2 regions of the Comamonas sp. Z1 genome follow, and region 1 is predicted to be linked to the other one. Evidence: predicted binding sites of a transcription regulator. Region 1 holds the regulator's gene; the other holds the start of a gene.

Region 1 (15,915 bases):
GCTGTTCGATCTGGGGGCCCGGCGCTTCTATCTGTTCGGACTGGTGCTGTACCCGCAGGACTTCATCTATCTGACGGGGCTGCTGATCATCAGCGCACTGGGGCTGTTCCTGTTTACCGCCGTAGCCGGGCGTCTGTGGTGTGGCTTCTCCTGTCCGCAGACGGTCTACACCGAGATCTTCATGTGGATCGAAAGCAAGGTCGAAGGCGATCGCAGTGCCCGCATGCGTATCGACAAGAGCGGCTGGACTTTGGAGAAGATCTGGAAAAAGTCGCTCAAGCAGTTTCTCTGGATCGCTCTGTCTCTTTGGACAGGTTTCACCTTTGTCGGCTACTTCGTGCCCATCCGTGAGTTGGGTGTGGAGTTGATGGCCTTCCAGGGCAGCTGGCAGATTTTCTGGGTGGCGTTCTACGGTTTCGCCACCTACGGCAACGCCGGCTATATGCGCGAGCAGGTCTGCAAGTACATGTGTCCCTATGCACGCTTTCAGAGTGCCATGTTTGACAAGGACACCATGATCGTCAGCTACGACGCCGAACGTGGTGAAGCTCGCGGCCCGCGCAAGAAAGACGTCGACTACAAGGCACAGGGCCTGGGGGACTGCATAGATTGCAAGCTTTGCGTTCAGGTCTGCCCCGTGGGCATCGATATCCGCAAAGGGTTGCAGTACGAATGCATCGGCTGCGGTCTGTGCGTCGATGCCTGCAACTCCGTGATGGACAAGATGGAGTATCCGCGTGGCCTGATCCGGTTGACCACTCAGAATGCCGTGGCCAAGGCCTGGAAGCAGGTGCAGGTGATTCGCCGCATTTTCCGCCCGCGTGTGCTGATCTACTCGGCCGTGCTGGTGGCCCTCAGCGCTGCCATGATCGCCAGTCTGGTGCTGCGCGAGCCGCTCAAGGTCGATGTGATTCGCGACCGTGCTGCGCTTTCGCGCATCGTGGCGGGCGGCAAGCTGGAGAACGTCTACCGTCTGCAGATCATGAACGCCACCGAGTCCGAGCAGCGCTACCGTATCAGCGCCGTGGGCCTGGAGAATCTGGAAGTCGCATCCGAGCAGGAAGTGAGCGTTGGCCCTGCAGAGACGCGCGGCATTGCGGTGCGGCTGCAGATTCCGTATGGCTCAGCAACTCCCGGCTCGCACCCCGTACACTTCAATGTGGATGCAGTGACTGCCGGAGCAGGGCGTATTTCCGAGAAGACGGTGTTCCTGGTGCCGCGTTAATGCCAGGTCTTGACGGTCTTCGTGAGCCATCACGGAGGCCGGACAAGGGCACCGCCAATCGGCAACAATTTATGCCACCCTGCCGTGTGTGTCTGGGTGGTCAGAATTTTGGAAAGAGGTTTCATCATGTCGGCAGCACAAGCCAAGGTCTCGCAAACGGCCAAGATCATCCACCCCGAGGACGGCAAGCCCTGGTGGAAGTTTGCCCATGTCTGGCTCATCATCGCCGGCCCGGTGATCGTGGTGATTGCCGGCTTTGTCACCGCATACATCGCACTGAGCAGGCCTGATCCCGTGATTGACCCTGACTACTACCGCCATGGCATGGAAATCAACCAGCGCCTGAGCGAAAGTGAAAAAAGCCTGGCCCCAGCAGTCACCGGCCGCAATCATGCGGCCACGCCAGCCAAGGACCATCCGCTGGATCGCTGAGCGCTCCGGCGCTTGCTCCGCCAAGGTCGCTTTTGCGGCCTTTTTTGTTGCCGATATCAAAATCAGAGCGTGTTGCGCATGCTCTGCCTAACGTTGATGTAGAAGCAAATGGTTTTTTGATATCCAGATGGCGCAGGATGCTACTGAAAAGAGAGTGGTTCAGGGTTTCCCGCCACGGTGCATGCCCGCAGTCCTGCATGAACGGTCACCACTGTTGTGCAAAATATGACCAAGCCCACAGCCCAAGGAGAATCAGGATGGATGCTCGACGCTGGATGTGGATTGTTTGGCCGGCCTTTCTGGCGGCGGCAATCATGGAGATGGTGGTTTTCGCCTTTGTGGACCCGCTGGATGTGCACTGGCTGGGCTCCCCCCTGGACTGGTCGCGCCAGGCCATCTATACGGTCGCTTTTTTTGCCTTCTGGGTCGTGACCCTGATCGGAGGTGCGATGACGGTGATGCTGGGGCGCTCCGTCAGCGATCTCAATGGCGGCATCGTTTCCGAGCCTCTGCCCGATTAATTCGCACAGACAAAAAAGCCCGCTGTCCGCGGGCTTTGTCTTGAGAGTGTCTGTCGACTCGGTTCAGTTCTGGCATTGCTGGCTGTTGACGATGCGTTTGAGCGCCTCGGTATCCAGGATGCGCAGGTGGCGCTGCTTGACTTCCACAATGCCTTCCTCTGCAAATTTGGAGAAAGTGCGGCTCACGGTCTCGAGCTTGAGGCCCAGGTAACTGCCGATTTCTTCGCGCGTCATGCGCAGCACCAGTTCCGACTTGGAAAAGCCGCGTGCCGACAGGCGCTGGACCAGGTTCAACACAAAGGCCGCCAGGCGCTCTTCGGCACGCATGCTGCCCAGCAGCAGCATCACGCCATGCTCGCGCACGATTTCGCGGCTCATGACCTTGTGCACATGGTTCTGCAGGGCAGTGACCTCGCGCGAGAGCTGCTCCAGTTTGTCAAACGGCATGACGCAAACCTCGGCGTCTTCCAGGGCCACGGCATCACAAGTGTGGTGGTCGTTGACGATGCCGTCCAGACCAATGATTTCGCCAGCCATCTGAAAGCCTGTGACCTGATCGCGTCCGTCTTCGGTGGCCACGCTGGTCTTGAAGAAGCCGGTTCGTATGGCATACAGCGAGGTGAACTCTTCGCCATTGCGAAACAGCAGACCGCCGCGCTTGACCTTGCGGCGCGTGGCCACAATCTCGTCAATGCGCTCCATTTGTTCATCGTCCAGGCCCATGGGCATGCACAGTTCACGCAGATTGCAGTTGGAGCAGGATGCTTTGATGGTCTGAAGATTCATGGGCTTTTTGCAACGGCGCAGACAGACACGGAGTGGAGAGTCGCGCTGGTCATTGACCTCGTGGTTGAAGATGAGATGGATCAAATTGTCGCAGCACTTGCCTTGAGGTCTCTTGATTTTCATCAAGGACAGGGTGATTGCCTTGGGGCACATTGCCTGTATTCGTTCAAAAACATGCGCTTTTGCCTATTTTGGGCATGATTTTCAGGATCTGATTTCCATTGAAATCTGCTCTATACAGAGTGTGGGCGCACCCTAACTCCCAGTTATGACCGCAGTCACGCCTGAGTTGCTGAGCCGCTTTGATATCCCCGGCCCACGCTACACATCGTTCCCAACAGCCGACCGTTTTGTTGAGGCTTTTGGTGCAGACGACTACATACTGGCACTCAAGCAGCGCAAGACGCATTCTGGCTCGCGCGCTTTGCCCCTGTCCGTTTATGTGCATGTGCCGTTCTGTGAGTCGCTTTGCTATTACTGCGCCTGCAACAAGATCGTGACCAAGCATCATGAGAAGGCTGCCGAGTATCTGGACTACTTGAGCCGCGAGCTGGCCATGCATACCGAGCATTGCGGCAAAGGCCAGCTCGTAAGCCAGCTGCATCTGGGCGGAGGCACACCGACCTTTTTCAGCGATGCCGAGTTGCAGCAGCTGATGGTCTTGATGCGTGAACATTTCAAGCTGGATCCCGCGGGCGAGTACTCCATCGAGGTCGATCCGCGCACCGTCAGCAACGAGCGGCTGAGAGCTCTCAAGGACATGGGGTTCAATCGCCTGAGCTTTGGCGTGCAGGACTTTGATCCCGCGGTGCAGAAAGCGGTGCACCGCGAGCAGCCCGCCGAGCAAGTATTTGCGCTGGTGGCCGAGGCGCGCCGCCTGGGCTTTGTCTCCATCAATGTGGACCTGATCTACGGTTTGCCCAGGCAGACGCCCGAGTCTTTTGCGCGCACGCTGGCACAGGTCAATGAGCTGCGCCCCGATCGCATTGCACTGTATGCCTATGCGCATCTGCCCGAGCGCTTCAAGCCGCAAAGGCGCATCGAATCGGCAGACCTGCCCATGGGGCAGGACAAGCTGAACATGCTCTCCGGCGCAATTGATGCATTCATGGATGGCGGTTATGTCTATGTAGGCATGGACCACTTTGCGCTGCCTGACGACTCTTTGGCCATTGCCAAGCGCCAGGGGCGCCTGCATCGCAATTTTCAGGGCTACAGCACCCAGCCTGATTGCGATCTGATTGCACTGGGCGTATCGGCTATCGGCAAGGTGGGCGCGACCTACAGCCAGAACGTCAAGACTCTTGAAGAGTATTACGATGCCGTCGATGGCGGCATGTTGCCCGTGCAGCGCGGACTGGCACTTTCACGTGACGATCTGGTGCGCAGAGCCGTCATCATGTCCATCATGTGCCAGGGCTCCGTCCTGTATGAGCCCATGGAGCAGGCCTGGCTTATCAATTTCCGCGAATACTTCGCTGCGGAGCTGGATGCGCTGGCAGAGATGCAGCGCAACGGCTTGGTCGAGCTGTCCGCCGAGGGCTTCAAGGTCACTGGCCTGGGCTGGTTTTTTGTGCGCGGAGTAGCCATGCTGTTTGACCGATATTTGCAGGCCGACCGGAACCGCGCCCGCTTTTCGCGCATCATCTAGCGCATGTTGTTTTCGCTGGTCTGGACTGCTTTGATCATGGGGCTCGTGGGTGGGCCCCATTGTCTTGTGATGTGTGCTGCCCCCTGCAGTGTGGTCACAGCAGCGAAGCCTGTCGGCGGCGGGCAGCCAGTTGTCGTGCTCGGCCTGCAAAAACGCCAATGGCTGCGTACCAGCCTGTTTCATCTGGGGCGCATCGCTGCCTATGCCCTGCTGGGCGGGATCGCGGCCGTGGCTATGGAAAGCCTGGCCTGGCTGACCAGTCAGACAACGGCATTGCAGAGACTTTGGACGCTGATGCATGTGGCGGTCATGGCCTGGGGACTGGCCATGGTGGTGCAGGCGCGGCAGCCAGCCTGGCTGGAGCGGGCGGGGCGTTCCGTCTGGGTCAGGGTTCAGCCCTGGGTCACCGCGCCAGGCGGCAGTCTGGCAGCAGGCTTTGCCTGGGCACTGATGCCTTGTGGTTTGCTGTATTCGGCTGTGTTGGTGGCGGCCTTGAGTGGCGGCGCCTGGCAAGGGGCTTTGTCCATGGCAGCCTTTGCCGTTGGTGGTGCACTGTGGCTGCTGGCGGGTCCCTGGCTGTGGCAACTGGGACAGTCGCATGTCAATGCATTGCGGGCCAGATGGGGCACCAGAGTTGCAGGTCTGATGCTGATTGGCGTTGCGAGTTGGGCTTTGTGGATGGACCTGGTCTACAAACCCAGCCTTTGGTGCCGATAAGTCACACAAGAGGGGATTGTTGATGCTGTTTGCATCCCAACAGACCCTAGTCATGCTTGAGCAGTCATGGAACTGCGGAATAATGTCTTATCTTGTGTGTAGCGCTCAAAGTGAATCGTTTCGTTGCTATTGATATCGGACAACTGCGTATCGGCATGTATGTCCATCTGGAGACCGGCTGGTTGCGCCATCCGTTTCCCGTCAGCAGTTTCAAGATTGTCAATGACGAGCAGTTGCAGACACTTAGGACCCTGAAGCTCAAGGCAGTTCAGGTCGATCTATCGAGAAGCGATCTGGAGGAAGCGGCAGCACCTCCGGCCGCAGACCCTCAACCCGCTCCTGTCCCCCCTGAGAACGATGCGCATGCATGGCGTAACAGTATTTTGGGCGTGCAGTCCAGGTTTCTGGGCGCGGTTTCCGTATTTGATGACGTGCAGGCCTTGTTGCCTGTCAACCCCGAGAAGGCGCGGACAACGACGGATATGCTGGTTGCACAGCAAGTCGTCAAACTGGCGCAGGCTCGTGATCTGAGTTTGCATCTGCTCGCGGATACGGGGGGCGCCACCTTTGGCGTACATGGTGTCAACGTCTCCGTGCTGAGCCTGTTGCTGGGTAAGACGCTGGGCCTGTGCGATGACGTATTGACGGATCTGGGCACGGCGGCCCTGTTGCATGACATCGGCAAGCCGGGGCTTGAAATTTCCGCATCGGCCAATGCACTGAATCAGGGCACGGGCCGCACGCCTCTGCGAGAGACCGTGTATGCGCGTCATGTCGGAGAGTCGGTGGCATTGGCTCTATCCATGGGCTATCCTCCTTCCGTCACGACGGCCATCGCCCAGCATCATGAATGGGCCGATGGGTCAGGCTTTCCACTTGGCTTGCTGGCCGAAGATATGGACATTGCCGGACAGATCCTGGCGCTGGTCAATAATTTTGAGCGCTTGTGCAATCTGCCATTGCAAGGCAACGAAATGACGCCTCATGAAGCCATGGCTGCACTGTATGGACAGTATCGCCAGCGATATGCGCCCGATGTGCTCAAGGCATTCGTGCAGACCTTGGGGGTCTATCCGCCGGGCTCTTTGGTGGAACTAAGCGATGGGCGGATGGGCGTGGTGGTGTCTGTCAACACCAGCCAGTCGCTCAAGCCGCAGGTGCTGACCTATGACATGCAGGCGCCGCAGAAGCTGCGGTTCGTAGATTTGCTTGAATATGTGGGTTTGGGTATTCGCCGGGGCTTGACGCGAAATCAGCTTTCTCGAAATGCGTTAGAAGCTTTACAGCCGCAAAGGCGTCTTTGCTACTTTTTTGACAGTTCTGCAGCACCTGCTGCCGAGAAAGACCTCGCGTGACTTTGCAGCAGAGTTTTCTGATTGACCCTCTGCTTGCCTCCATGCTCGATGGTTTGCAGGAGGCGGTCTGGCTGCTGGATGCGCAGACATTGCGTGTCGTGCATGCCAATGCAGCCAGTATGCAGCTCACAGGCTACACGCCCGAGCAGGCGCAGGAGCAGTATGTCGATGTGCTGTGCGCCTCTCTGGTGCAAAAGGCGTTTTGGCAGGATGCCTCAAACTGGGTGGGTGGGGCAAAATTTCTCACAGAAATCTGTACAGCCAATGGTTCATTGACAGCTGTGGAGATGGCGGTGGGCTCCATCGCCCTGAATCCACGCTGGTTGATGCTCACCATGCTCGACCGCAGCGAGCAGTTGCGGCACGAGAGCGAACTGGACATGCTGCTTGCAGAGTTGCGGGCGACGCTTGAGTCCGCTGCAGATGGCATGCTGGTCTGTGATCTGCGCGGCGGCATTCGGGCATTCAATCACCGTTTCGCGGAGCTGTGGCAACTACCCGAACCACTGCTCGTGCAGCGAGATGATGCGGCCGTCTTTGCCCATTTGGAAGCGCAGACCATCAGCAGCGAGAGTCAGTTCACTCTTCTACAGGATGCGCAGGACCTGTCGGCTCCTGAAACCTCGGAGGTACTGCAGCTGCTCAGTGGCAGGGTTCTGGAGCGCCGCTCCGTGCCTCAGCTCAGCCGCGGTGTGGCGATAGGGCGTATCTACTCCTATCGAGACATCACGGTGGAATCCAGCTCGGCGACAGAACTGCGTCTGGCTGCAAGAGTGTTCGAGTCCAGCCTGGACGGTATCTTCATTGCCGATGCCAATGGTGTCATCGTTCAGGTCAACCCGGCTGGCGGGCAGTTGCTGCATGGCAAGGCGGTGCTGGGGCTCGCTGCCTGGACTCTGTTCGAGTCCGAGGGAGGGCCTGTGTCCGACCTGCTGGAGCTGGCCGCTGCGCGCTGGGATGTGGGCAGCTTCTGGGAGGGCAATCTTTGGCTCAAGCAGAGTGAAGGTCAGCGCTGCGCGGTCTGGTTGTCCTGGGTGGCATTGCGTGACGGCTATGGGCGTCTGGTACAAAGCATTGGCTTTATGCGCGACATGACCATGCAGCGCAGTGCCCAAAAGCAGATTGAGCAGCTGGCTTACAGTGATGCGTTGACAGGGCTGCCCAATCGCCTGAGTTTGAGCCGTCACGTGCAAGCCGCCATCACTGCGGCGCGCTTCACACAGCAGCCCTTCAGCATTCTGTTTCTGGATCTGGACCGTTTCAAGATCATCAACGATTCACTGGGCCATGACTTCGGCGACCGGGTGCTCAAGCTGGTTGCTCAGCGGCTGAGCGGACTGCTGCGCCCTGCCGATGTGCTGTGCCGTCAGGGCGGGGACGAATTTGTTCTCTATCTGCATGATTGCACGGGGGAAGGGGCTTCGGCCGTGGCCGCCCGTATTCTGGACGAAATGCGCCAGCCCTTCATGCTTGACGGTCTGGGCTTTTCCGTTCAGTGCAGCATTGGGGCTGCGCAATTTCCGGCGGATGGTTTGACGCTGGACGAGCTGATTCGTCAGGCCGATATCGCCATGTATCGTGTCAAGGAGCGTGGACGCGGCAATTTCAGTTTCTACCAGCCGCAAATGAGTGCGGGTCTGCTCTCGCGCATGAAGCTGGAGCATGCCATGCGCCAGGCGCTGGACAAGGGGCATATGGCCGTGCACTTTCAGCCACAGGTACATATCCGTTCGGGTCGCATCGTGGCGGCAGAGGCTTTGCTTCGATGGACGGACCCCGAACTGGGGGTGATCTCTCCCGCAGCCTTCATTCCCTTGGCGGAGGAGTCCGGCTATGTGGTTGCGCTGGATGCCTGGGTGCTGGAGCAATCAGTACAAGAGGCGGCGCGCTGGCTGGCTATGGGCATGCCCGTCAAGGTATCGGTGAATGTCTCCGCGCTGGAGTTCAGGCAGCCGGACTTTGTGGACCGACTCAAATATGTGCTGGAAGCCAGCGGCTTGCCGGCACAGTGGCTGGAGCTGGAACTGACCGAGAGCATTTTGCTGCAGGAGGCGCAGGAAATGGCTTTGCGCGTGCATCAGATCGCAGAACTGGGTGTGGGCCTGGTCATTGACGACTTCGGTACCGGCTATTCGAGCTTGGCTTATTTGAAAAAACTGCCGATCTCCAAGATCAAGATCGACCAGAGTTTTGTGCGCGGCCTGCCGCACGATGCGGGAGACAAGGCCATTGTGGGCGCCATCATCAGCATGGGGCAGGCATTGGGTGTGGAACTTGTGGCAGAAGGCGTGGAAACGCAGGAGCAATGCCAGGCAATTGAGCAGTTACAGGGTGACTACTTTCAGGGCTATCTGTGCTCGCCAGCCTTGCCTGCGGAGCAATTCCGAAAGCGCTTGGAACTGGGTGCATCCGAGCAGGAGCCGAGAGTTCAGCCGTATTCGTCGGATGACGATGCCAGTGGCATTCATATTGCAGGTCTGCAATAGTTGGAGGACATGCTTTTTTGCTAGGTTTCCTATCGTCTGATTTGACGATGCGCAGTTTGTGGGGGCTCAGCAAAATCAAGGCATTTCTTGGGCCGACTTCCGGGTGCGTGCATCAATGAAGAACGCGCGCAGAGTTGAGTAACTGTGCGTTATTTGATGGGCCGGATTTTTTGAGACAGCAAATGCCCAAAAGCGATTACGCAACTTTTGATTTCTACAACTATCGCTCGGATGCTCTTCAGGCCGTCACCGGCTTTCCCGTCCCGTATGCCGTGGAGACTGAGGCCGCTTCTTCGCCGGAACAGGCCTCGGTCATCGGTACCGAAGCCCTGAGTCAACTGATTACTGCGCTGTACGAGTCAGCCATGGACCCGCAGAACTGGAAGGTATTTCTGGAGCTGCTGCGCTCAAGTGCCAATGGCAACTACGCCTCACTCGTGGTGCGCGACCCTCATGGTGAGAATGTGGGCTGGGTGATTTCAGCATCGAGCGGTCGCTCCGAAGTCATTCCTTACGACCCCTATGCGCAATGGAGCCCGTTTCTCGGTATCGCCAAGGACAAGGTGCTCACCCTGTCGGATGTGATGACGGAGGCCGAATGGCATTCCTGTCGCTACTACACCGACTGGTGCAAGGGGGTGAACATCGAGCACATTCTGGCCGTGGATGTCATGACCGATAACGGCTGCTCCTATGGTTGGCGTATCACGCGGCCTACGGCGGCGGGAGCATTCGAGTCAACACATCTGGACGTGGTGCGCATGTTGGTGCCGCACCTCAAGCGGGTGTTGAACATGCAGCTGAATCTGCATCGTGACAGGCAGGTCATTTCGCTATACGGGCGTGCCACTGCGCAGCTGATGATGGGCGTGGTCATTCTCGATCAGACGGGGAAGCTGATCGAGGCCAACCCAGCAGCCACCACCATTCTGAACGTGGGCGATGGAATACGGGTCAACAACGGTGCGCTCGAGGCCGTCTATGCCAATGACAATCGCCGGCTGCAGCGTCTGATCCGCGATGCCTTGCTCTCTCCCAGGCTGGAGAGCGTCTCCATGACCGAGGGCATGTCCATCACTCGCCAGTCCGGTCAACTCAACTGGGGCGTGGTGGTGCAAAGCATCTCTCCAGATGAATGGACCGAAGGCAAGCAGCGTACCAGCGTAGCGGTTTTTCTGCGTGATACGACGGGGAAGGCAGAGCCGCCCGTCAAGCTCACGCAGCAGCTTTTCCATCTGACTCCTGCAGAGACAGCAGTGGCCACGCATCTGAGCAACGGCATGTCTTTGGAGGAGGCGGCCGAGGCCCTGGGTATCAAACCCAATACCGCCCGCGCCCATTTGCGCTCCATTTTCTCCAAGACCGGGGTACGTCGTCAGACCGAACTGGTGCGACTCTTTCTCAACAGTGTGGCCTGGTTGGGCAATCATTGATTCCAGCCCGGAAAGCAGGCAAAAAAGGCCCGCATTGCGGGCTGTTTCTTGTGCCTAGCGGGAAGCTGTTGTCAGCCTGGGGTTTGCATCCGTCATCGCCTCATGCTTGTTGGAGTCGCAGTCATGATGCTTGAAGTCGTCATTCACTGGCTGGGTCATGCCTTAAAGGTCGGCACTATCACGGCGGAGACGCTGCCTGCAAGGTTGAAATCAGCTTTGAATGCGAAGGCAGATGCGCCACCGACGTCTGGAGCTGTCGAATGCCGGTCGCAGTCTTTCTGTTAGTCGCTTAGTGCGCTTGCTGCAGAGGCGAGAGCATCGAGCACTGTCGGCTGGGTTGCCTGCGCAGGCTGCATGCTGGGGAACAGGGTGGCAGTTGTTTGCAATGCTTTGCGGCATGGTCGGGTATCTTGCTTTCCATTTCGGCTCCTCGAATGAGAAAAGCACGCGACGGGCCGGGGTGTTTGTCGACAGTGGCTGCAGGGCGGTGCTCGTCCCTGGCCTTCTTGAAAGCTGGAGGAGATGGATGAATGGCAGCTGCCGCAGCGCTTACCAGATTGAGTGTCGAGTACAGGACTCCAGAAAGTAAAATCCACATAGTGGAGAGCTATGGGTAAACTATTGCTGATTAATTCAGTGAGGCATGTATGGATCGAATGGATGCCGGCGCAACGTATGAAATGAGCCCGCGCAGGGTTGTGTTTGAGTACAGGACCAACGGTGAGGCTCGATCAGCAGCTATCAGTGGCGATGCGCTTGAGCGCCTGACGAGAGCCAAGGAACTTGCTGGAGCGGGGCAGAACCTGGCTGCATACAGAGCCCATTGGCAAGCAATTCATGGGCTGGCTGCGACAAAGCACAATCAAGGTCAGGGGCCTGTCGTCATCCGCGTCGGTGATATTCAAGCTCGATAGAGTGATGTGAGACCTGTGCCAGGCTCTCTGTGCTCATGAAGGAATCGGGCGGCAATCTTTCTTGCTTCCTGAATCTGGGCGTCAAGCCATTCGGCCTTGGCGGCTGCAGCAGCCCGCTCTGTACCTTGCGAAGCGGCTGCAGAGGGTATGGGGCTTGCTTAGTGGTGCAGTGCGCATGGTGCTCCAGGAAGCAAAAGCTCGCGCGATGGCGAGCCTGTCTGTTGGTTGAGGTGGCTTGTCAGAGCCCACTCATGCGGCTCACGGTTGGAGTGCAGTTAATTCATGTTGGGCGTCGTGGCGTTGGCAGATGGCCGCCGTCGACGTAGATGTTCTGACCGGTGATCCATTCGCCTTGGTCGCTGCACAGGAATGCGACCAAGTGGGCGATATCTTCGCCGGTACCTGCCCGACCCAGAGAGATGTAGCCGGCGATCATGTCGTCCCACACTTTGCCGCGAGGCACATCATCCAGACGACTTGTTTCCACGATGCCGGGAGCCACGACATTCACGCGAATCTTCTTGGGGCCAAGCTCTCGCGCCATGATGGTGGTCAGGCCATTGATGGCCACCTTGGTGGTGGCGTAGGCGCCAGTGTCGGGTGCCAGCAGCTGCGCTGCCAGCGACGAGATATTGATGATGACGCCGCCTTCTCCCTGTGCCCCCATTTGTTTTGCGAACGCACGAGACATATAGAAGGTTCCGTTCAGGTTGACATTCATCACCCGATGCCATGTATCGATGGATAGCTCCGTCACCGGGATGCGGTCGTCGCCGCGGGTTGCGCCCGCGTTGTTGATCAGAAAATCCACACGTCCCCATTCTGCAATCGTACGTGCAAGCAATGCATCGATGGACACTGGGTTGCTGACATCGGAGACCACAGGCAGGGCGCGGCGCCCGAGCTGACGGATTTCATCCGCCACCGATTCGATATCTCGCCAATGCGCTTTGCGCTCATCTTCCGGATAGGTGTCGGGGGCGCGGCCCGTGCCTGTCAGGACAACATCACAACCCGCCTGCGCCAATGCCAGTGCAATGGGGCGACCGATGCTGCGCATCCGGCCTGCACCGGTGACCACGGCCACTTTGCCTTCAAAACCAGTCAACGTATACGACATGCCACTTCCTTGCGATAGGGACCCAGAACATTCAGACGCATCAAGATTCTTCGGTCTGGCTTGATGCTCCTGCACTCCAATCTGCGCATCAAGGACGATGCAGCCGTTGAAGATCGAGCAACTCTTCAGCCGGATTCTTGAAGTGGCGGAGTTGAGGGAAATCGTCTGATGGGACTAGGGATACGCGCCCATTGAAGGGTTCCTGCTTGCTGGTCAGTCAGGGATCTTTTGGGGTGCGCTGAGTGCAAGTGGATGAGGTCGGTACGCCTTTTTGCGGTAGGACTGTGGTAACTCAGAAGCGGGGTTGGCGGACCGTCAGCATTGGCTGAAACATCGCGCTCCAGAAAGAAAAACCCGCACGATGCGGGTTTGTATCAGGGCAGAATCATTGGCTGGGAAATGATCAGATGCCTTGAAATTTAAACGGCTCGGATGCCTTGAATTGGCCAGTGGCATCCCCTGAATAAGTATGATTCTGGTCCGGTCCCAGATCGATCTTCATGACCTTGCCTTTTTCCTTGCTGAAGTCCAGTGCCTTCAGGTCCACCCAGAATGTGTTGGGTGTCAGTGCCGACTCAAAGAAATACAGCTTGCGCTCGTGATCAAACACGGTGCGCCAGCGGGTGGAGGATATATTGGGCTCTTCCGGAGTATTAAGGCCGTACGGCACGGAGGCATTGCGAATCACACTGAACACGCTGGCGAGCGCCTTGTTCGGGCTTTGATCCTTGGGTATTGCGTTCACGTAGAACGAAGCGCGGGCGAAGCGGTCTGCTGCACGGTTGGTGCCAGGCAGCATTGTGGTGCCTCCAATCTGTTTCCAGTATGCATTGAGCGCCAGTTGCTGGTCGAAGGTTGGCGAGTTTGTCATGACCTGGTATTGGCGACCATGATGAATGACTTGCTTGCCTGCGATGTATTCCACGATCGCGCTATCGCCGCTGGAGTCAGAGATTGAAAGGTGTACGGTTGTCAGCCGGTTTTCACCGGGCATGGTGTCGGATACGAGGGTGAATGGTTCCTTACTTAGCGCAGCTACCGCCTGCTGCACTGTTGCAAAGTTGTCCAGTACATATTGAGCCCAGGCGGCAATCGACAAGCCTGGCTTGCTATTGGTGCCAAATGCAGGGTATTGCGACTCGACGAGCCATAGAAGGTTGGCATTCAGACCGGCTTCGTTGACTCCGTCGGTAGTGGAAATGTCATAGCCTGAAGTGATGATGCTGCCGTACTTGGACGTCCAGCGCACAGTATTGGGGCCGGTTTCGCCAGTGCGCTGCATGCCTCGCGGCAGTACCCAGAGGTTGCTGACGATGTCGCTCTTCCAGTCCATGGATCGTGCGGTGATCACGTGGCCGTTGGCGCCGTGAAATACCAGCCGTGTGCATGCCCAGGAACTGGACACGGCCGCTAGACCTGAAACTCCAAGCAGCAAGGCTGCCACACGAGGGCGGATACACGGCATATTCATCTTCATTGAGCCTCCACGGTTAAAAAATGTGAATGGTGCCAAGCATGCCACATGCATCGGTAGTGAGATATTGATCGAACTCCAGCGACGTAGATGCCAAGCCGTAAACATTCAAATGACCTCAGTACCTGCTCTTGCAACAAGTCCAGCAAGGCAGTGGCGATTCATGAACCTCGGGTGCATGTGCTTTTCCAAACACAAAATTCCGCTGCATGGCAGGAAGGGCTCGATAAGTGGATGTTGAAAACGGCTGTTCGCATGGCATGTTTTATCTCCGGGCGCGGCCTTCGCCTCCCTGTGCCTCAATCAGATCGGTAGTCAGGCGCGAGGGCTTGTCCCTGGCAATGGCACCTCCTGTACCAAGGAAAGCTGCATCGTCCAGGCTCTTGGCGTCCATGACCGCATCAAGAAGCGCAAAGTGCTTGATGGCGGTGGGCGGGAATGACCATTCACAAGGAAGCGATCTGACGGCTCAGGGTCTTGGCAAGCGAAAGATTTGAACTAGGCGAGAACTACGCGATTGCGTCCAGCGGCCTTGCCTCGATACATAGCAGCATCAGCGCGCGAGATGAGGGCTTCTGCGGTTTCTCCCTGTCGATACTGAGTCACACCCAACGTACATGTCACTCGCAGATCTTTGTGCACTAACTGTGTCCACGGGAGTGCTTCTGTGCTTTCGCGAATTCTTTCGAGTAGCACTCCTGCCTGGGCCAATGGTGTATCACAGAGCACCAGAAGAAATTCCTCTCCGCCGTAACGACCAGCGCAATCGGTTGCACGAATCTGCGAAGACAGAAGTTGCCCAAAGGCTCGAAGCACTTGATCTCCTCCTTCATGACCGTAACGGTCATTGACCTGTTTGAAGAAATCAATGTCAAGCAATGCGATGCAAAACGGGGCGTCTCTGCGTTGAGCCGCATGAATACATTGTTGCAGTCGATCCATGACCCCTCGGCGGTTTGCCAGTCCCGTCAAGTCATCGTTGCGCACCAAGTTTTCAATCTGCTTCAGCGCGAGGGCCAGTTTTTCATTACTCGCACTGAGTCGATATTGCATGCCACGAAAGTAGGTGACCAGCACGCTGCATCGGACGACTGCTCCGAGCATGACGCCGACAGTGAGGAACTGCCCGATGAGGGTGTCGGTGGTCATGCGCATCTGTGGCCCTGCCCAGTAAACAGCCAGCGCAATTGCAATGAGCGTGCAACTCCAGGTCATCCAGAAACTTGTACGCCGCGGCGCGAGAAAGCCGTCGGTACTGAAGACCAGAAGCATAACCAGCGCCTGGAACGCAACCTGAGGAGCTGCGACAAGCAAGCCCAGCACCCCTGTAACCGAGACCAGTTGGTGCCAGAAGAACAAGCCAGGGTCACTCTGAGTCTGGCTCCAGCCACTGGCGTAGGCCCAGGTGATGAAGGCCATCCCTGCACCTATCCAGAGCCCATACAGCAGCACTGCATGCAACGGCACGTAGCCTGCCCAGCAGTGGCCGAGAAATAGCATGAAGGCATATAGATGGCTCAATAGGACCGAAGCGTGCAACTGCCAGGTGCGCTTGCGCCAGCGTTCGAAATGCTGAGTTTCATTGGCAAGAGGCGATGAAGACCTAGGGCCCCACAAAGGTGGTCCGCGTGTTTTTTCAGGGGAGTGAGCCATTGCCGGTTAATGGTCGCCAAAGTGCGATTGGTTGTTGCAAATAACAGTTTGCCCGAATTCCGGCCCCGGAAAATTACGGTGGGTGACCTGACAAAGCTTGGGTCGAACTGATCGCTAACGGTGCATACGGCAAGGTGACCCAGAGCCA
Region 2 (15,915 bases), on a different contig from region 1:
CGTCCAATGGCGCAGCAGCCAGATGGCCGCTGCGGCGCTCAGGGTGTTGATGCACACGGCCAGGCCTGCCATCAGGGTGGAGCCGGTGATCACACGCAGCAGGGTGGGGCCTAGCGACAGATAAAAGCCCGCCAGCGCCCAGGCGGCGATATCCAGCGGTGCCATGCGCAAGAAGGCCGGGCGGATATGCGCGGGAAGGCGGATGCGAGGGCGCATGGAGGCCAGGGCTCCGCTGCGGCGGCTGACGGTTTCAGGCATCACGGCAATGGCCCAGGCCGATGCCGCAAAGACCAGCAGCAGCCACCAGTAGATCTGGTGCAAGCCGTCATGGCCATGGCTGGCCAGCTGGTTGGCGCCGAACACGCCGGCTGCCATACCCAGCATGGGAGACAGCGTATTGATCAACGCACCGCGTTCACGGTCCAGATCGAGCAGGGCCGCGCCCAGGGCTGCGCTCGCCATGCCGGTGGCAAAACCCTGCACCACACGCGACCAGAGCAGAGCCTGCGCATCCTGTGCATGGGTGAACATCAGCATGGAGACCGCCTCCAGTCCCAGGGCCGCAAGAATGACGGGGCGCCGGCCCAGGTAATCGGACAGTGCGCCCATGGTGAGCAGGGCGACGAGCAGACTGAAGGCATAGACCGCGAAGATCAGGGTCAGCATGCCCGAGGAAAAGCCCCAGGCCTGCTGGTAGAGCCTATACAAGGGCGTGGGAGCGCTGGATGCCGCCAGAAAGCTGGCCAGGGTCAGGGCGACAGCAGCCATATTGCGGGTGCTGGATACCGCAGTCAGGGATACAGAGGATGTGGGCATGGAAAAGCAGGCTCCGCTACCATAAAAGCAAATTTTTTGCGTTTGCGTATTCTGCGTTAATTCATCATTAACGCAAATATTTAGCTTTAATGACCATGATTGCAAAAGACCCAGTCCAATCCCGGCCGGGCGGGCGCAGCTCCCGTGTACAGGCCAGCGTGCATCAGGCGGTGAGGAAACTGCTGGAGCACATGCCTCGCGAGGAGCTGACCTTTCCCCTGATCGCCACCGAGGCCGGCGTGACGCCTTCCACGCTGTATCGCCGCTGGGGCGATCTGCCACAACTGCTGGCCGATGTGGCGCTGGAGCGCATCCGTCCCATTGCCGAGCCTGCGGACACGGGCAGTCTGCATGGCGATCTGCAGGCCTGGACCGAGCAATACATCGAGGAAATGGGCTCTCCCCTGGGACGAACCTTGCTGCGCGATACCTTGGTGGCAACCCAGGAAGACCAGGTGACCTGCGCCTGCGTGGACATCATTCGCGACCAGCTTGGCATTGTGCTGGGCCGGGCCCGCGCGCGTGGCGAAGAGGTGCCCGATGTGGAAGCCATGCTGGACCAGTTGGTGGCACCCATCGTCTATCGCATTCTTTATGGTCTGCAGCCCGATGTGGCGTTCGGGCGCAAGCTGGTCGAACAACTGGTGCCTGAGCAGGTCTGAGGCTCTTGTCCTAGAATCGCGGCTCACAGGTGCCAAGGGGCGCCTGCCCGCACAAGAGGCTCTCACCCTTGCTTTCGACAGCGTGTTCACGCTCGATTTCGATGTTCTGTCAGACCATGGTTGTTCTAGGGGCCCAGCGCGGGAGGCTCCGATGCAACCTGGAGCACTGTCATGACTTCATCTCTCCATCCCCAGGCGCGGCGCGCGCTGACGCGGGACTATAAACAGGCTTTTCCCGCCATGGGTATCTACGCGGTGCGCTGCGATGCCGCTGACTTGTTGCGCCTGGGGGCCAGCCGTAACGTGGACGCAATACTCAACCGCCTGCGGTTCGAGCTGAGCAATGGCTTCCGGCGCGATGCGGCACTGGCCCAGGCCTGGGCTTGCCATGGCGCACAGGCATTTCGTTTTGAGGTACTGGACCGCGTGAAGGAGCGCGACGATCCTTTGTTCGACTATGACGCCGAACTTCAGGCCCTGCTTTCCCTGTGGCAGCAAGAGCTGCAAGGGGTACAGCCATGAGCAGTGAAACCGTGAATGCCATGTGTTCAGGCCAAGCGCTGCTCGGTGGTGCTGCAGCCATTGATCCGTCGGGTTCGGCCACGGGGGCCGGTTCTGTTTCCGGATTCGTTTCGCCGCAGGCCCTGGTCGACGAACTCAAGGTGCGCGCCCGCGTGCGCCTGAACCGTGCGCGGCGCGAGGGTGCTGCGGGCTCGGCCACATTGCGCGACCATTTGCATCAGGCGGCGCGCGAGGTCGGCTTTGCCGGCTGGGAGCAGGCGCGTCGGGTGCTGGGAGTGCTGGCGGCACCGGGTGATGACATGGGCAGCTTCTGGCATGTGCCGCGTAGCGGCATTCTTCTGCACATCTGGTTCAGCGGGTACGCACAGGCGCGCAGCGTGCTCGCACAGCAGGCGGATGGTTTTTTGCTGCCTTATCGGCGCCAGTGCTTCATCGTGCAAGCGCCATTCATCGAGGCTTTGGGCTTGAACCCGGCCGATCCGGCCTGGGTCGCCATAGGGCGAGATCTGGTCGCTGCCTATGGAACGCCTGCCTGGCGGGCCTTGGCCTGGCAGCGTCTGCATGCGCCTGTCGGAGCCTTCTGATCTAGCTCCGGAGTTTGAAGCGAAAAATGCGGGTCTGAAAGTGCTGAGAAGCGGTTCCGTCCGGGATTTCAGGCAGGGTCTTCGGGAGTGGGGAACTGCGGTGTACGCCATTCCAGCAGCTCGGCCAGGCGCTGCACGATCCAGCCCGCCTCAGGCACCGTGACGACCGAGCCCTCCGCGGCCAGGCCCGCATGCATGCCCAGCAGCACCTGTTCTTCGGAGGAGTTGCCCGAGTGATAGAGCGTCTGTGCCTGCTCGGTCAGATGGCTTGCCAGGTCTTCGCATAGCTCATAGCGTGCGACGACCTCGGCAATCGGTACGGACAGCTTGCCGCTGCGCGTGCGAAACAGCTCGGCAAAGCTGGTCGGCGGCTGAATTTGGCTGGTGTCGTCCATGGCTTAGCTTGGTTCGAACAGGCGCTCGAAACGCTCTATGTCCACGGCCAGCTCGCAGGTAATGAGCTGGCCCGATTTGTTGTCGCGCTTGCGGTGGGCAGCAAACAGCGTGGCCTTGCCCTTGAAGTTGTAGTCGGGCAGGTGGATCAGCTCATAGGGATAGGGCACAAAGAGCTGGAACTCGAAAATCATCCGGTGCTCGTTGCGCGGAGAGGGGTACAGCGTGTACTCCGGCAGATTGATGGTTTGTGTGGCCATGGTCCAATGCTAATGCGCCAGACATGCCCATGCTGGCCTGCGACAATGCAGGCATGACCGAAGCACGTGTATCCATTCAGACTCAGGACTTTGACCTCTCGGCCGAGATTGCCGCCCTGCGCACCGGCGATGCGCGCGTGGGCGCGGTCTGCAGCTTTGTCGGCACGGTGCGCGACCGCAACGAGGGCGATGCCGTCTCCAGCATGGAGCTCGAGCATTATCCCGGCATGACCGAGAAGTCGATCGAGGCCATCATCGACAAGGCCGTGGCGCGCTTTGGCATCTATGGCGCGCGCGTGATTCACCGCATCGGCCTGCTGCAGCCCATGGACCAGATCGTTCTGGTGGCGGTGAGCAGCGCCCACCGCGGCAAATCCTTCGAGGCCTGTGAATACATCATGGACTATCTGAAGTCCGAAGCGCCGTTCTGGAAAAAAGAGCAGACCGAGCAAGGCGCACGCTGGGTGGATGCGCGTGTCAGTGACGAACAGGCGCTGGCGCGGTGGCAATAAGAATGGCGGCAGCCGCCTGAGCGCAGACCTGTACTGGTGCCAGGCCGCCCTGGGCCAGGTGACGCCTGGTTGTGCCGCATCAGTGCATGATCTTGAAAAATCTATGAATAAAAATGCCTCTGGCGCCTATGTATAAAGCGCAAGAAGCTATGGTTTTCGATAGATCCCGGTTTTGCTGACTCTGGCAGGTATGGGGCCGCAATCTTGCACATTGTGGGTTTGAGCCTACATTGGATCTGGCTTTGACGCGCGATGCTCGGGTCTGGCTTCTGGCGCAGGGCGTTGTTTGATTTTGATCAAATCACAGACTTGCGGCCGTCTTTTGAGCCGCTTTATTGCCCTTCCGGTCTTGAAATTCACCACCTGGCTATCAGATAAATCAGCAATGAATCTGATTGGAGCGAAAGCGACAAACCATGCGAATTGACAAACTGACGACCAAATTCCAAGAAGCCTTGGCCGACGCGCAGTCCCTGGCGCTCGGTGCTGATCAATCCACCATCGACCCTCTGCACCTGCTGGTGGCCATGCTGCGCCAGGACGACGGCCCGCGTGCGCTGCTGCAGCGCGCTGGCGGCAATGTGCAACAACTCAAAAACCTGGCAGAACAGGCCATGGCTGATCTGCCGCGGGTGCAGCAGCAAGGCGATGTGCAGGTCGGTTCCGAGCTGGCTCGGCTGCTGCAGGCCTCGGAGAAAGAAGCCCTCAAGCGCGGTGACCAGTTCATCGCCAGCGAGCTGTTTCTGCTGGCGCTGGCCGATGCCGCAGGCTCGGCCACGCGTGCCGGTGCCTTGCTCAAGCAAAGCGGCGTGAGCAAATCCAGCCTGGAAGCGGCCATCAATGCCGTGCGGGGAGGTCAGAACGTGGACAGTGCGGAAGCCGAAGGCCAGCGCGAAGCGCTCAAGAAATACACGCTGGACCTGACCGAGCGTGCCCGCAGCGGCAAGCTGGACCCGGTGATCGGCCGCGACGATGAAATCCGCCGTGCCATCCAGGTGCTGCAGCGCCGCAGCAAGAACAACCCCGTGCTCATCGGCGAGCCCGGCGTGGGCAAGACCGCCATTGTCGAGGGCCTGGCCCAGCGCATCGTGGCCGGCGAAGTGCCTGAGAGCCTGCAGAACAAGCGCGTGCTGTCGCTGGACATGGCGGGCCTGCTGGCCGGTGCCAAGTACCGCGGCGACTTCGAGGAGCGCCTCAAATCCGTGCTCAAGGAAATCGCACAGGACGAAGGCCGCATCATTCTTTTCATCGACGAAATCCACACCATGGTGGGCGCCGGCAAGGCCGATGGCGCCATGGACGCCGGCAATATGCTCAAGCCCGCGCTGGCGCGTGGCGAGCTGCATTGCGTGGGGGCGACCACGCTCGATGAGTACCGCAAGTACATCGAAAAGGATGCCGCTCTGGAGCGCCGCTTCCAGAAGGTCATCGTGGACGAGCCTTCGGTGGAGGACACCATCGCCATTCTGCGCGGCCTGCAGGTGAAGTACGAGGCGCATCACAACGTCGATATCACCGACCCCGCCATCGTTGCCGCTGCGGAGCTGAGCCATCGCTACATCACCGACCGCTTCCTGCCCGACAAGGCCATTGACCTGATCGACGAGGCCGCGGCCAAGATCAAGATCGAGATGGACTCCAAGCCCGAGGTGATGGACAAGCTCGAGCGCCGCATGATCCAGCTCAAGATCGAGCGCGAGGCCATGAAGCGCGAGAAGGACGAGGCTTCGCAAAAGCGTCTGCAGCTGATCGAGGAAGAGCTCGAAAGCCTGGAGCGCGAGTACGCCGACCTTGAGGAAATCTGGAAGGCCGAGAAGGCCAGCGCCCTGGGTTCTGAGCAGATCCGCAAGGAAGTGGACCAGCTGCGCATACAGATCGAGGAGTTCAAGCGCAAGGGCGACTTCAACAAGGTGGCCGAGCTGCAGTACGGCAAGCTGCCGGCACTCGAAAAGCAGCTGCACGAAGCCCAGGCCAAGGAAGAGGGCCAGGACGGCGCGACGGCCAACAAGCTGCTGCGCACCCAGGTCGGAGCCGAGGAGATCGCCGAGGTGGTGAGTCGTGCCACTGGCATCCCCGTGGCCAAGATGATGCAGGGCGAAAAAGACAAGCTGCTGCACATGGAGGACAAGCTGCACGAGCGTGTGGTGGGTCAGGAGGAAGCGATCAGCGCTGTGGCCAATGCCATCCGTCGCTCGCGTTCGGGTCTGTCCGATCCCAATCGCCCCACCGGCTCCTTCCTGTTCCTGGGCCCTACGGGCGTGGGCAAGACCGAGTTGTGCAAGGCGCTGGCAGGCTTCCTGTTCGACAGCGAGGACCATCTGGTGCGTATTGACATGAGTGAGTTCATGGAAAAGCACTCTGTGGCACGCTTGATCGGTGCGCCTCCCGGCTATGTGGGTTACGAGGAAGGCGGCTACCTGACGGAAGCCGTGCGCCGCAAGCCCTATAGCGTGCTGCTGCTGGACGAGGTGGAAAAAGCCCACCCTGATGTCTTCAATGTATTGCTGCAGGTTCTGGATGATGGCCGGTTGACCGATGGCCAGGGCCGCACGGTGGACTTCAAGAACACCGTGATCGTGATGACCAGCAATATCGGCTCGCATCTGATACAGGCCATGGTTGGCGAGGATGCCGATGATGTGAAGGAAGCGGTCTGGGGGGAACTTAAAAACCATTTCCGACCCGAATTCTTGAACCGTATCGATGAAACCGTGGTCTTCCATGCCCTGGATGCCAAGAACATCGAGGCGATTGCCAGGATTCAGCTGAAGTTGCTGGAAAGCCGTCTGCAGAAGATGGAACTGAGCATGCAGGTGTCCGAGCAGGCCCTGGCCGAGCTGGCCAAGGTGGGCTTCGATCCCGTGTTCGGTGCCCGTCCGCTCAAGCGCGCAATCCAGCAGCGTATTGAAAACCCGCTGTCCAAGTTGTTACTTGAGGGGAAATTCCCGCCCAAGAGTACGATAGCTGTGACAGTCGACCCGGTGAATGATCCCGGGGTGTTCCGGTTCGAGTCCGCAGGCGCTGCCTGAGGACCTGAACCCTAGAAAGAGGTATTGCTTTGAACGATTTCGCCGCCACTGCAACCCGCTGGGCCGTCCGCATCATGCTGATGCTGGTGGGCCTGGTGTTTTTCCTGTGCCTGATGGCCGTGGCCTGCCTCATCGCCCTGGCCTGGGGTGCGCGCGCCCTGTGGGCCAGGCTCACGGGCCAGCCCATGGTGCCCATGGGCATGGGGGCCATGAGCCCCTTTGCCGGCTGGCAGACGGTGTACCGCTCGGGGGCCGAGTGGATGGCGCAATCGTCGGGCAATGCCGATGCCAAGAAGGATGAGCGTGAAGCCCGCGGGCGCCGCGGCGTTCTGCCCGGTGCCGGCGATGTGACCGATGTGCAGCCGCGCGAGGTGCACGAGTCGTAATGACAAGCGCTTACACAGGCTTCATACTTTGGAGCAGGTGAGGCAATAAAGGGCCGCAGGCTTGTTTCGCGGTCAACACACAAGAGCCTGTGCAGTGTTGCATCAGGCTCTTTTTTTACGCTGTGTTTACGCAGTCTCGCGGTATGGTCGGGACTGTGATCTTGGGATTTTCAGACAGGCATGAACTACATGGACTTGCACCGCATTTTTGACTTGCAGTACCAAGCCAGCCGCACGCAGGTCGATGTACCTTTGCTGGTGCGCCGGGAGAGGCTGCTGCGTCTGCAGAAGATGCTGGACGAGAACGGCCCGGCTTTGTGCGCGGCGGTGGAGCAGGACTTTGGTGTGCGCTCCGAGCGCTGGACCGAGATGCTGGATCTGATGCTGGTGCGCAATATGCTCAGGCACACGCTCAAGCATCTGCCCAAGTGGAGCAAGCGTCAGCGCGTGCGCACGCCGCTGATGCTGCAGCCAGGCAAGGCCTGGGTGGAGCGCCAGCCTCTGGGCGTGGTGGGCATCATCTCGCCCTGGAACTATCCGCTACAACTATCGCTGGCGCCAGCCATCACGGCTCTGGCGGCGGGCAACCGCGTGATGCTCAAGCCCAGCGAGCTGACGCCGCATACCTCGGCAAAAATGGGCGAGCTGGTCGCCCAGTTCTTTGCACCCGAAGAGTTCTGCGTGATCGAGGGGGACGTGGCCGTGGCCACGCAGTTCTCGGGTCTGCAATTCGATCATCTGCTGTTCACCGGCTCCACGGCCGTGGGGCGGCGTGTGGCGCAGGCGGCAGCCGTGCACCTGACGCCCACCACACTGGAGCTCGGGGGCAAATCGCCCTGCATCATTGCGCAGGACTGCGATATGCAGGCCGCTGCGCTCAAGGTGGCCTATGGCAAGCTGGTCAATGCCGGGCAAACCTGCATCGCTCCCGACTATGTGCTGCTGCCGCGCGGCAAGGAGCAGGAGTTTGCCGAGGCCTATCAGGCGGCGGTGCAGCAGCTGTACCCGCGCATTTCGGGCAACCCGGATTACACGGCCATCATCAGCAAGCGCCATCTGGCACGACTCAAGCAGATGCTGCGCCAGGCGCAAAGTCTGGGAGCGCAGGTGCACTGGATGCATGAAGCGGCTGCCCCGGCTGCGGACGGTGACACCACGGCCTGGGGCGAGGCCGTGGAGAGGCAGTTCGCTCCGGCGCTGGTGTTCGGTGCCACCGGCGAGATGCAACTGATGCAGGAAGAGATCTTCGGCCCCATCCTGCCTGTGATCTCCTACGAGCATATCGAAGACGTGATCAATGCCATCAACGCCAGCCCGCGCCCGCTGGCGCTGTACTGGTTTGGCAACGACGAGGCCGAGCGCAATGCGGTGTTGATGCGCACCGTCAGCGGAGGCGTCTGTGTGAACGACACCTTGCTGCATGTGGCGCATGAGAACTTGCCATTCGGCGGTGTCGGCGACAGCGGCTGGGGTGCCTATCACGCAGAGCAGGGCTTTTTGCGCTTTGTGCACCAGAAGGCGGTTTTCGTGCAGTCGCGCTGGGCGGCGACTTCCCTGCTGTACCCGCCGTTCGGGGAAAAATTCGATCGGGTGATGGACTTCATGCGACGCTGGCTCTGAAATTTCTTGGCCGTCGAGCAGGGATTGAGTGCTTCGGCGCTGTTGTGAGCGCTTGCCAGATTGTCATCAAATGTGACGCAAACCATTGATGGTTGCGGGCTTGCTGCTCTGCTTAGTGGAGCGCATAGCACATAGATTGCGCCATAGCAAGAAAATGCGAACAGCCGCAGTTGAGCAAATGGCTAACCACTGCACCGCGTGCCAAAACTCTGAATCTGTAGACAATTACGCCCTTCTATTCTTACATGTTTCCGCCCCGGTTTTTCCATGTCTAGTATCCAGGTCCGTCCCGCTACTCTTCGCGATGCAAAAGCGATTGCCCAGATCCATACTGCTTCCGCACTGGAGGCTTATCGAGGTCTGGTTCCCGATGATCAACTGAAGGCCATGTCCTCGGTTGAAAAGCGCCAGGCTTACTGGCGCGAAGCTATTGAATACTGTGAGCCACAGGTCCAGGTCGCCATTGACGGCGACAAGATCGTTGGCTTTGTCGGCTTTGACCGTTCCCGTGATGAAAAATCCCGCCAGACCACCGGCGAGATCTGGGCTATCTATGCAGCTCCCTCGCACTGGAATCAAGGTGTTGGCGTTGCCCTGTGGGACGCCGCACGAGATGGTTTGCTGGAAGAAGGCTGCACCAATGTGACAGCCTGGATTCCGCTGCGCAACGAGCGTGCCCTGCGTTTCCATGAAATGGCAGGCTTCAAGCGTGAAATGTCCACGGCCAAGACGGCTGTGATTGGCAGCATCAAGATTGAAGAAGTGCGCGTCAAGCGCCCTCTGAACGGCTGATCACACAGCGTTCAACCCTCACTGAAAGACAGGCCGTGACGTCTCTCCACAGCAAGCTCGCGGCCTCAGTCTGCGCTCCCGCCTCTGCTTTCGATCTGCTGCAATGGCGGGAGCAAGCCCAGGCCCATAGGGCCTTGTGGCGCAGCGAAAGCAGCCTGCCCAAGCCCCGCCGCATCGAAGTTGCCGATGACACCATGCCCGCTGATACGGCGTTTCGCCATATCAGCGAAGGTGCGTCGCTGCTGTGGCGCGGTGATTTTCAGAACGCGCGCCAGCTGCTGCTGGCGCTGGGCCGCCGGCTGGACAAGAAGTCGCGCCGCAAGAGCCCGCCAAAGAGCCCCGCTGCGGCAGGCTTTCCCCATGCTTTTCATCTGTACCGCCAGTCCCAGGCCCAGCGTGCACGCATGCTTGGCAGCATTCTGATCGAGCTGGATGTGCAATGGTATTGCGCCTTGCGTCGCGCTCCGGACTGGAGTCTGGCCTGCTCAGAGGCCTGGGGGGCAGTTCCGCCCGAAGCACCTGCGCAGTCCGTGCTGGTGCCGCTGCGCGATCTGCTGGGTGTGGTCGGCGCCCATGAATGGCGCAAGAAGGGGGTGGAGATTCCCTCCCTGGATGGCGCCCGCATTCATGCCCACTATGGTGTTTTCTCGCCCGTGCGCGGCGAGTATCTCGATCTGGTGGCGCGAGCGAGCATTCCCGCAGCCGGTATTCAACAGGCCTGGGATATTGGTGTCGGCACGGGCGTGCTCTCGGCATTGCTGCTCAAGCGCGGCGTGAAGTCGGTGGTCGCCACCGATACCAGCGAGCGTGCGCTGGCCTGCGCCTGCGAGAATCTGCAGCGCCTGGGTCATGCTTCCCGGGTGGAGCTGCAGCATGCCGATCTGTTTGCGCAAGGGCAGGCCGGTCTGATCGTCTGCAACCCGCCCTGGCTGCCGGGAAAGGCAGCATCGGTGCTCGATCAGGCGATTTATGACGAAGACAGCCGCATGCTGCGTGGCTTTCTGCAAGGGCTGGCGGCACACCTGCTGCCAGGTGGCGAAGGCTGGCTCATCATCTCCGACCTGGCCGAGCATCTGAAGCTGCGCACGCGTGACGAGCTGCTGGGCTGGATTGAAGCCGCCGGACTCAAGGTGCTGGGGCGTGAAGATGTTCGCCCGCATCATGGCAAGGTACAGGACCGAGAGGACCCTCTGCACATTGCGCGCTCTGCCGAAGTGACCTCGCTCTGGCGTCTGGCCAAGGCGGGCTGACAGCCAGGCTGCTAGGCCGCTGCGCCTTGCAGTTCCTGGCAGGGCGGATCAGCGGCTTCCCCGTGCGCCAGCAGGGCTGCGAGCCTCTCGCGCAGCGAATGTGCGCGCTCTTCGCCTGCATATTCCTCTACCGCAGTCAGCAGGCTGATACCGGCGCTGCGCAAGCTGGTCAGGTCTCTGGCCTCGCGCAGCTGGGTGCGCAATGTCTGGGCCAGGGCCTCATGGCGGTTGGCAAACAGGCGCTCGCACATATCGAATAAATACATGCGCGTGCCCGCCATATTGATGGCTGGTGTCGAATCAGTGGCTTCTTCGGCTGGAGCCAGGGCTGGTGTGGCCGAGCTGTCTCCAACTTTGGCGAGAGGCGGTGCTCGATGAGTGGCCAGGCTGCGCTCTTTGGAGGCGCTGGTTGGCATCAGTTGAAGATATCCCTGTTCCACCAATTGCTGGGCCAGTGCGGCATGATCACTGCCCAGCATGGCGGCAAGTTCTTCCATGCTCTTGCCGCCGGCCAGCAACAGCAGGGAGCGCGCGCGCTGCGGCAGCTGGCGCGATCCGGGCTGAAGTTCCTCCTGGGCCTTGGCGGTTTTCTGCAAAATCATGGCTGCTTCTGTCTGGCGCATTACAAGTGCGGATGCGCTATTGCATGAGCTGACGATGACACTGGTGTGAATCTGCGCCAATTCGCAGTGGATCGGCCAGTCATTACTGCCCAAGCTTGCCAATTGCTTCTGAATTAATATCTGCTGGCGTTTTCTGAATAAGCGCCACAGGTCAATCTGATTTGAATCTGAAATGAGACTGCTGCTCGCGCCCATGGAAGGGCTGCTGGATTTTGTGCTGCGCGATGTGCTGACCCGGGTGGGCGGCGCGGATCGCTGCGTGTCCGAATTCATTCGCATCAGCGGCTCGCTGCTGCCGGACAAGGTCTATCTGCGTACCATGCCCGAGCTGCGCAACGGCAGCCGGACGCTGGCCGGCGTGCCGGTGCGGGCGCAACTGCTGGGCTCGGACCCCGTCAGCATGGCCGAGAATGCGGCCAATCTGGCGCGCCTGGGGCCAGAGGGCATCGATCTGAATTTCGGCTGCCCGGCCAAGGTGGTCAACCGCCATGGCGGCGGTGCATCGCTGCTGCAGGATCCCGAGCAGATCGTGCGCGTGGTGGACGCCGTGCGCCGTGCCGTGCCCGCGCAGATGCCGGTGTCGGCCAAGATGCGGTTGGGTTTCAACGACCGTGCGCTGATGACCGAATGTGCCCAGGCCATGGAGCAGGGCGGTGCCTGTGAGATCGTCGTCCATGCACGCACCAAGCTGGACGGCTATCGTCCGCCGGCCTATTGGGAAGAGATTCCACGCATCCGCGAGGCGGTGGGCGTGAATGTGGTGGCCAATGGCGAGGTCTGGACTGTGGAAGAGGCCTTGCGCTGCCGCGAAGTTTCGGGCTGCGACGATCTGATGCTCGGGCGCGGCATTGTGGCCGACCCGGGTCTGGCCCTGGCCGTGCGCCGCGCCGTGGAGCACGGCAGCGTCAGCACGGTCGCTGGCATTGACTGGCTGGCGCTGGTGCCTCAGGTGCAGCGTTTTTGGCATATGGTCTGCGAGGATCTGGAGCCGCGCCAGCGTGCGGGTCGCCTCAAACAGTGGCTCAACCTCATGCGCAGACGCTTTCCCGAGGCCGAGCTGGCTTATCAGGAAGTGCGCACCCAGACCGATCAACGCGCCATCAGCGACTGGGTGCAGGCGCTGCCACAGCGTGATCTGCAGAAAGAATGGGCTTGGCCGCAAACCATGCCTAAAGCAGACTGTCTGGAGCCAGAGGCCCGAGCAGCTGCAGCATAAGGCGCAGACCCAGGCTGGCATCGGGCTCCGAGTAAGAGTCCGCTAGCCCGCTGTCCTGAGGTGCACGCCAGACCAGCTTTCCCTTGGGATCCAGGTCCACCCGCCAGCTGTTTTCGGGCAGACTTTCATCGATGCTGTCGCTGGCCAGCTGGCTGAAGCGGCGGCTGGCGATCAGTACGGCGATCTCGGTGTTCTGCAGGCGTGAGCGCATGTCCAGATTCATGGAACCCACTGCGACCAGCCGCCCGTCTATGACCAGCAGCTTGGTGTGCAGCATGGCCCGCGAAGCACCGGAGCTGCCCCCGCTGGAGCCCGTGCCGCCTGCGCGCAGGGCGGAGCTGACATTGGCCGCTTCGCTGCGCATTTCGTGCAATTCGATGCCCATCTCCAGTAATGCCTTGCGGTGGCGGGCATAGCCGGCATGTGCCAGTGGAGCATCGTTGGAGGCCAGGGAGTTGGTCAGTACCCGGATGCGTACGCCTTTGCTGCGTGCGGTGCGAAAGGCATCCATGATCTCCGGCCCCGGTACAAAGTAGGGCGAAACGACCAGCAAGTCCCGCCTGGCAGAGCGAATCAGAGCCAGCAGACCGTCGACCACCGACTCGGCATTCAGCGCCGGTGCGGCCAAGGGGGGGAGGCTGTTGGCGTCGTCGGCCTTGAGCACAGCTGCTTCGAATGACTCATCGGCGGCAGTCCGCTCCGCTCCTTCAGCAGGAATCTTGGTCGGGCTGTCGGCCAGTACCATGGCCTGGGCCCAGATCCATGGGATCTGGTTCAGATTCAAAGGGCTGTCTTCGGGTTCCGGTTTGGGGACGGTGGTGTTACGGGCATGCTCGGCTTCGCTCCTGGCATCTTCCTGGTCAAACTGCTTTTTGAGTTTGAGCAAGTCAGGCTCGCTGATCAGCGACTGCACGGGGTAGGCGCGAACATTGTTCCAGTAGCGGTCGAAGCTGCGCGACAAATCCTTGACGACTGGGCCGCCGGTCAAGACATCGAGATCGACAAAATTACCTTCATTGGAGGCGTCAAAGTAGGCATCGCCCAGATTGCGCCCGCCAATTACGGCCAGGGTGTTGTCGGCCACAAACAGCTTGTTGTGCATGCGCTGCTGCGCACGCTGAAAGTCGGTCAGCAAGGTCCAGGCCCGGCCGATGGTGGAAGCGCGCGAGCCGGCCAGAGGATTGAACATGCGCATCTCGATATTGGGTACAAAAGCCAGGCGCATGACCTGTGCGTCAGGTCCTGTGCTGTGAAAGTCATCCAACAGCACGCGCACGCGCACGCCACGCCTGGCAGCCTGCACGACGGCGCGCAGCAGTCGCCCGGTACTTTGGTCGGCATGGATGGCGTAGTACTGCAGATCCAGCGTTTTCTGTGCGTTTTCCACCAGCGCCATGCGGCTGCTGAGGGCATGCTTGGGGCCGGATATCAAGGCAAAAGCCGAGGCATCTGGCTTTGCCTTGGCCGGGCGAGCCTGAGAGACGAACAGGCCCAGGTCGGTGTTTTGAGGCTGGCTCAATGCGGTGCTGACGGGGCGCTCCACATCCTTGGGTAGAGACGCCGCGCAACCCGTGAGCAGCATCGCGGCAATAGCGCCTGCAAGCAACGCCAGATGCTTTTGCGGCCCCGATGGCTGCAGCCGTGACGATGTGGAGATAGAAGCCGTCATTGCTGCTTTGTAACCCATGATGACCGGGTTCACATGTCGGACACAGACTGCGCTAGAACTGCTCTCGGCCCTGGACTCTGGCAACAATGCGCAGGTCCGGTCCCAGGCGGGCGACATCATGGAACACCAATGGCAGACCTTGGTCCAGGCTGTCGATCGGGCCGAAGTTGGCAATACCCATGGCTCCCGTGCCCAGCAGTTTTGGGGCCTGATAGAAGAGGAACTCATCGACCAGGCCTTCGCGAATCAGCGAGCCGTTGAGTTTGAAGCCAGCTTCCACATGCAGCTCATTCGTGCCGCGCTCGGCCAGATCGCGCAGCATGGCCGCCAGGTCCACCTTGCCCGCAGCATTGGGCATAGCAATAACCGTAGCGCTTAGCGCTTGCAGTTGCTCGATCTTGGATTGATTTATGCTGCAGGTGTAGATGAGGCAACCGCTAGGTGCTTTCAAAACATGAGCGTCCAGCGGGATGTCAAGCCTGCTGTCCACCACGGCAATGCGTGGCTGGCGTGGCGTGTCTACATTCCGCACATTCATGCGCGGATTGTCTTCAAGCACCGTGCCTATGCCGGTCAGAATCGTGCAGGCACGGGCACGCCAGGCATGTCCGTCGGCCCGGGCGGCCGCCGAGGTGATCCACTGGCTTTGGCCATTGTGCAAGGCCGTGACGCCGTCCAGCGAGCTGGCAGCCTTCATGCGCACCCAGGGCGTGCCGCGAACCATGCGGCTGAAAAAGCCGATATTGAGCTCGCGTGATTCAGCTCCGCCGGGGCCGATCTCCACATCAACACCCGCAGCGCGCAGCCGCTCGAAACCCTGGCCGGCCACTTGCGGATTGGGATCCGTCAGCGCTCCCACCACCTTACCGATGCCGGCTGCGATCAAGGCGTCGCAGCAGGGGCCGGTGCGGCCATGGTGCGAGCAGGGCTCCAGCGTCACATAGGCCGTGGCACCACGCACATCGTTGCCTTTTGCAGAAGCATCACGCAATGCCATCACCTCGGCATGCGGGCCACCGGCCTGCTGGGTAAAGCCCTGGCCGATGATGCGGTCCGAGGCATCGACGATCACGCAGCCAACGCGCGGGTTGGGTGAAGAAATAAAAAGCGCCTGAGCAGCCTGCTCAAGCGCTTTGTTCATGAAGTGGGCAGAGGGTGTCATGCCCAGGATGGTAATGCAGAGGCGTCGCTCTTACTTGCCCCAGCAATCTGTGTCGTAGCCGGTTTGACCAGATGTCTTTCCATTTGCTCCACGCAGTCCTGTATTGCTGATTGTGTAGGTCCCGCATTTATCGCTGGCTTGTGGGCCGGGAGACTTGGGGGCTGCACTCAAAATAAATGCCAGTTGAGTGTCCTTGTTGCCATCTTTATTGAGGCTGATGGTGTAACGCTTGTTTGTGTCGCTAGCCCAAGTCAGCGTATCTGGAATAGCACTTGGGTAGACGCCTGTTGCCGTTGCTGCGCGCTCCATCCATTGCTGCGCTTGCAATAGTCCTGCCCGAGCATCAGCTCTATGGCCACGGCGCACATATTCCGTATAACTCGGGTAGGCGATGGCGCCGAGAATGCCAATGACGGCAA

Evidence for each region. The regulator FNR, encoded in region 1, switches genes on or off when oxygen is low (the NO sensors DNR and NnrR bind a similar motif). The targets are predictions, from matches to a motif close to TTGATNNNNATCAA.
Region 2: a site for FNR is predicted at 4,036-4,049, ahead of clpB (ATP-dependent chaperone ClpB). Genes of this name have one in related genera too.

What each region holds. Positions count from the first base shown of each region.
Region 1 covers NZ_VOQT01000001.1:475,699-491,613, reverse strand. Annotated here, with positions in the region: gene ccoG (cytochrome c oxidase accessory protein CcoG) at 1-1,225, shown strand, start outside; gene FSY45_RS02175 (FixH family protein) at 1,352-1,657, shown strand; gene FSY45_RS02170 (hypothetical protein) at 1,915-2,178, shown strand; gene fnr (fumarate/nitrate reduction transcriptional regulator Fnr) at 2,242-2,964, opposite strand; gene hemN (oxygen-independent coproporphyrinogen III oxidase) at 3,233-4,615, shown strand; gene FSY45_RS02155 (sulfite exporter TauE/SafE family protein) at 4,619-5,332, shown strand; gene FSY45_RS02150 (HD-GYP domain-containing protein) at 5,443-6,687, shown strand; gene FSY45_RS02145 (bifunctional diguanylate cyclase/phosphodiesterase) at 6,684-9,173, shown strand; gene FSY45_RS02140 (LuxR C-terminal-related transcriptional regulator) at 9,356-10,606, shown strand; gene FSY45_RS02130 (SDR family NAD(P)-dependent oxidoreductase) at 11,801-12,640, opposite strand; gene FSY45_RS02125 (linear amide C-N hydrolase) at 13,044-14,117, opposite strand; gene FSY45_RS28145 (hypothetical protein) at 14,380-14,508, opposite strand; gene FSY45_RS02120 (GGDEF domain-containing protein) at 14,613-15,533, opposite strand.
Region 2 covers NZ_VOQT01000004.1:251,440-267,354, forward strand. Annotated here, with positions in the region: gene FSY45_RS10025 (MFS transporter) at 1-816, opposite strand, end outside; gene FSY45_RS10030 (TetR/AcrR family transcriptional regulator) at 912-1,478, shown strand; gene FSY45_RS10035 (GIY-YIG nuclease family protein) at 1,650-2,000, shown strand; gene FSY45_RS10040 (hypothetical protein) at 1,997-2,584, shown strand; gene FSY45_RS10045 (hypothetical protein) at 2,653-2,979, opposite strand; gene FSY45_RS10050 (hypothetical protein) at 2,983-3,237, opposite strand; gene moaE (molybdopterin synthase catalytic subunit MoaE) at 3,291-3,749, shown strand; gene clpB (ATP-dependent chaperone ClpB) at 4,166-6,778, shown strand; gene FSY45_RS10065 (hypothetical protein) at 6,808-7,164, shown strand; gene FSY45_RS10070 (coniferyl aldehyde dehydrogenase) at 7,345-8,784, shown strand; gene FSY45_RS10075 (GNAT family N-acetyltransferase) at 9,052-9,576, shown strand; gene FSY45_RS10080 (class I SAM-dependent methyltransferase) at 9,612-10,826, shown strand; gene FSY45_RS10085 (hypothetical protein) at 10,838-11,449, opposite strand; gene FSY45_RS10090 (tRNA-dihydrouridine synthase) at 11,622-12,665, shown strand; gene FSY45_RS10095 (phosphatidylserine/phosphatidylglycerophosphate/cardiolipin synthase family protein) at 12,619-14,334, opposite strand; gene ribD (bifunctional diaminohydroxyphosphoribosylaminopyrimidine deaminase/5-amino-6-(5-phosphoribosylamino)uracil reductase RibD) at 14,387-15,496, opposite strand; gene FSY45_RS10105 (type IV pilin protein) at 15,527-15,915, opposite strand, start outside.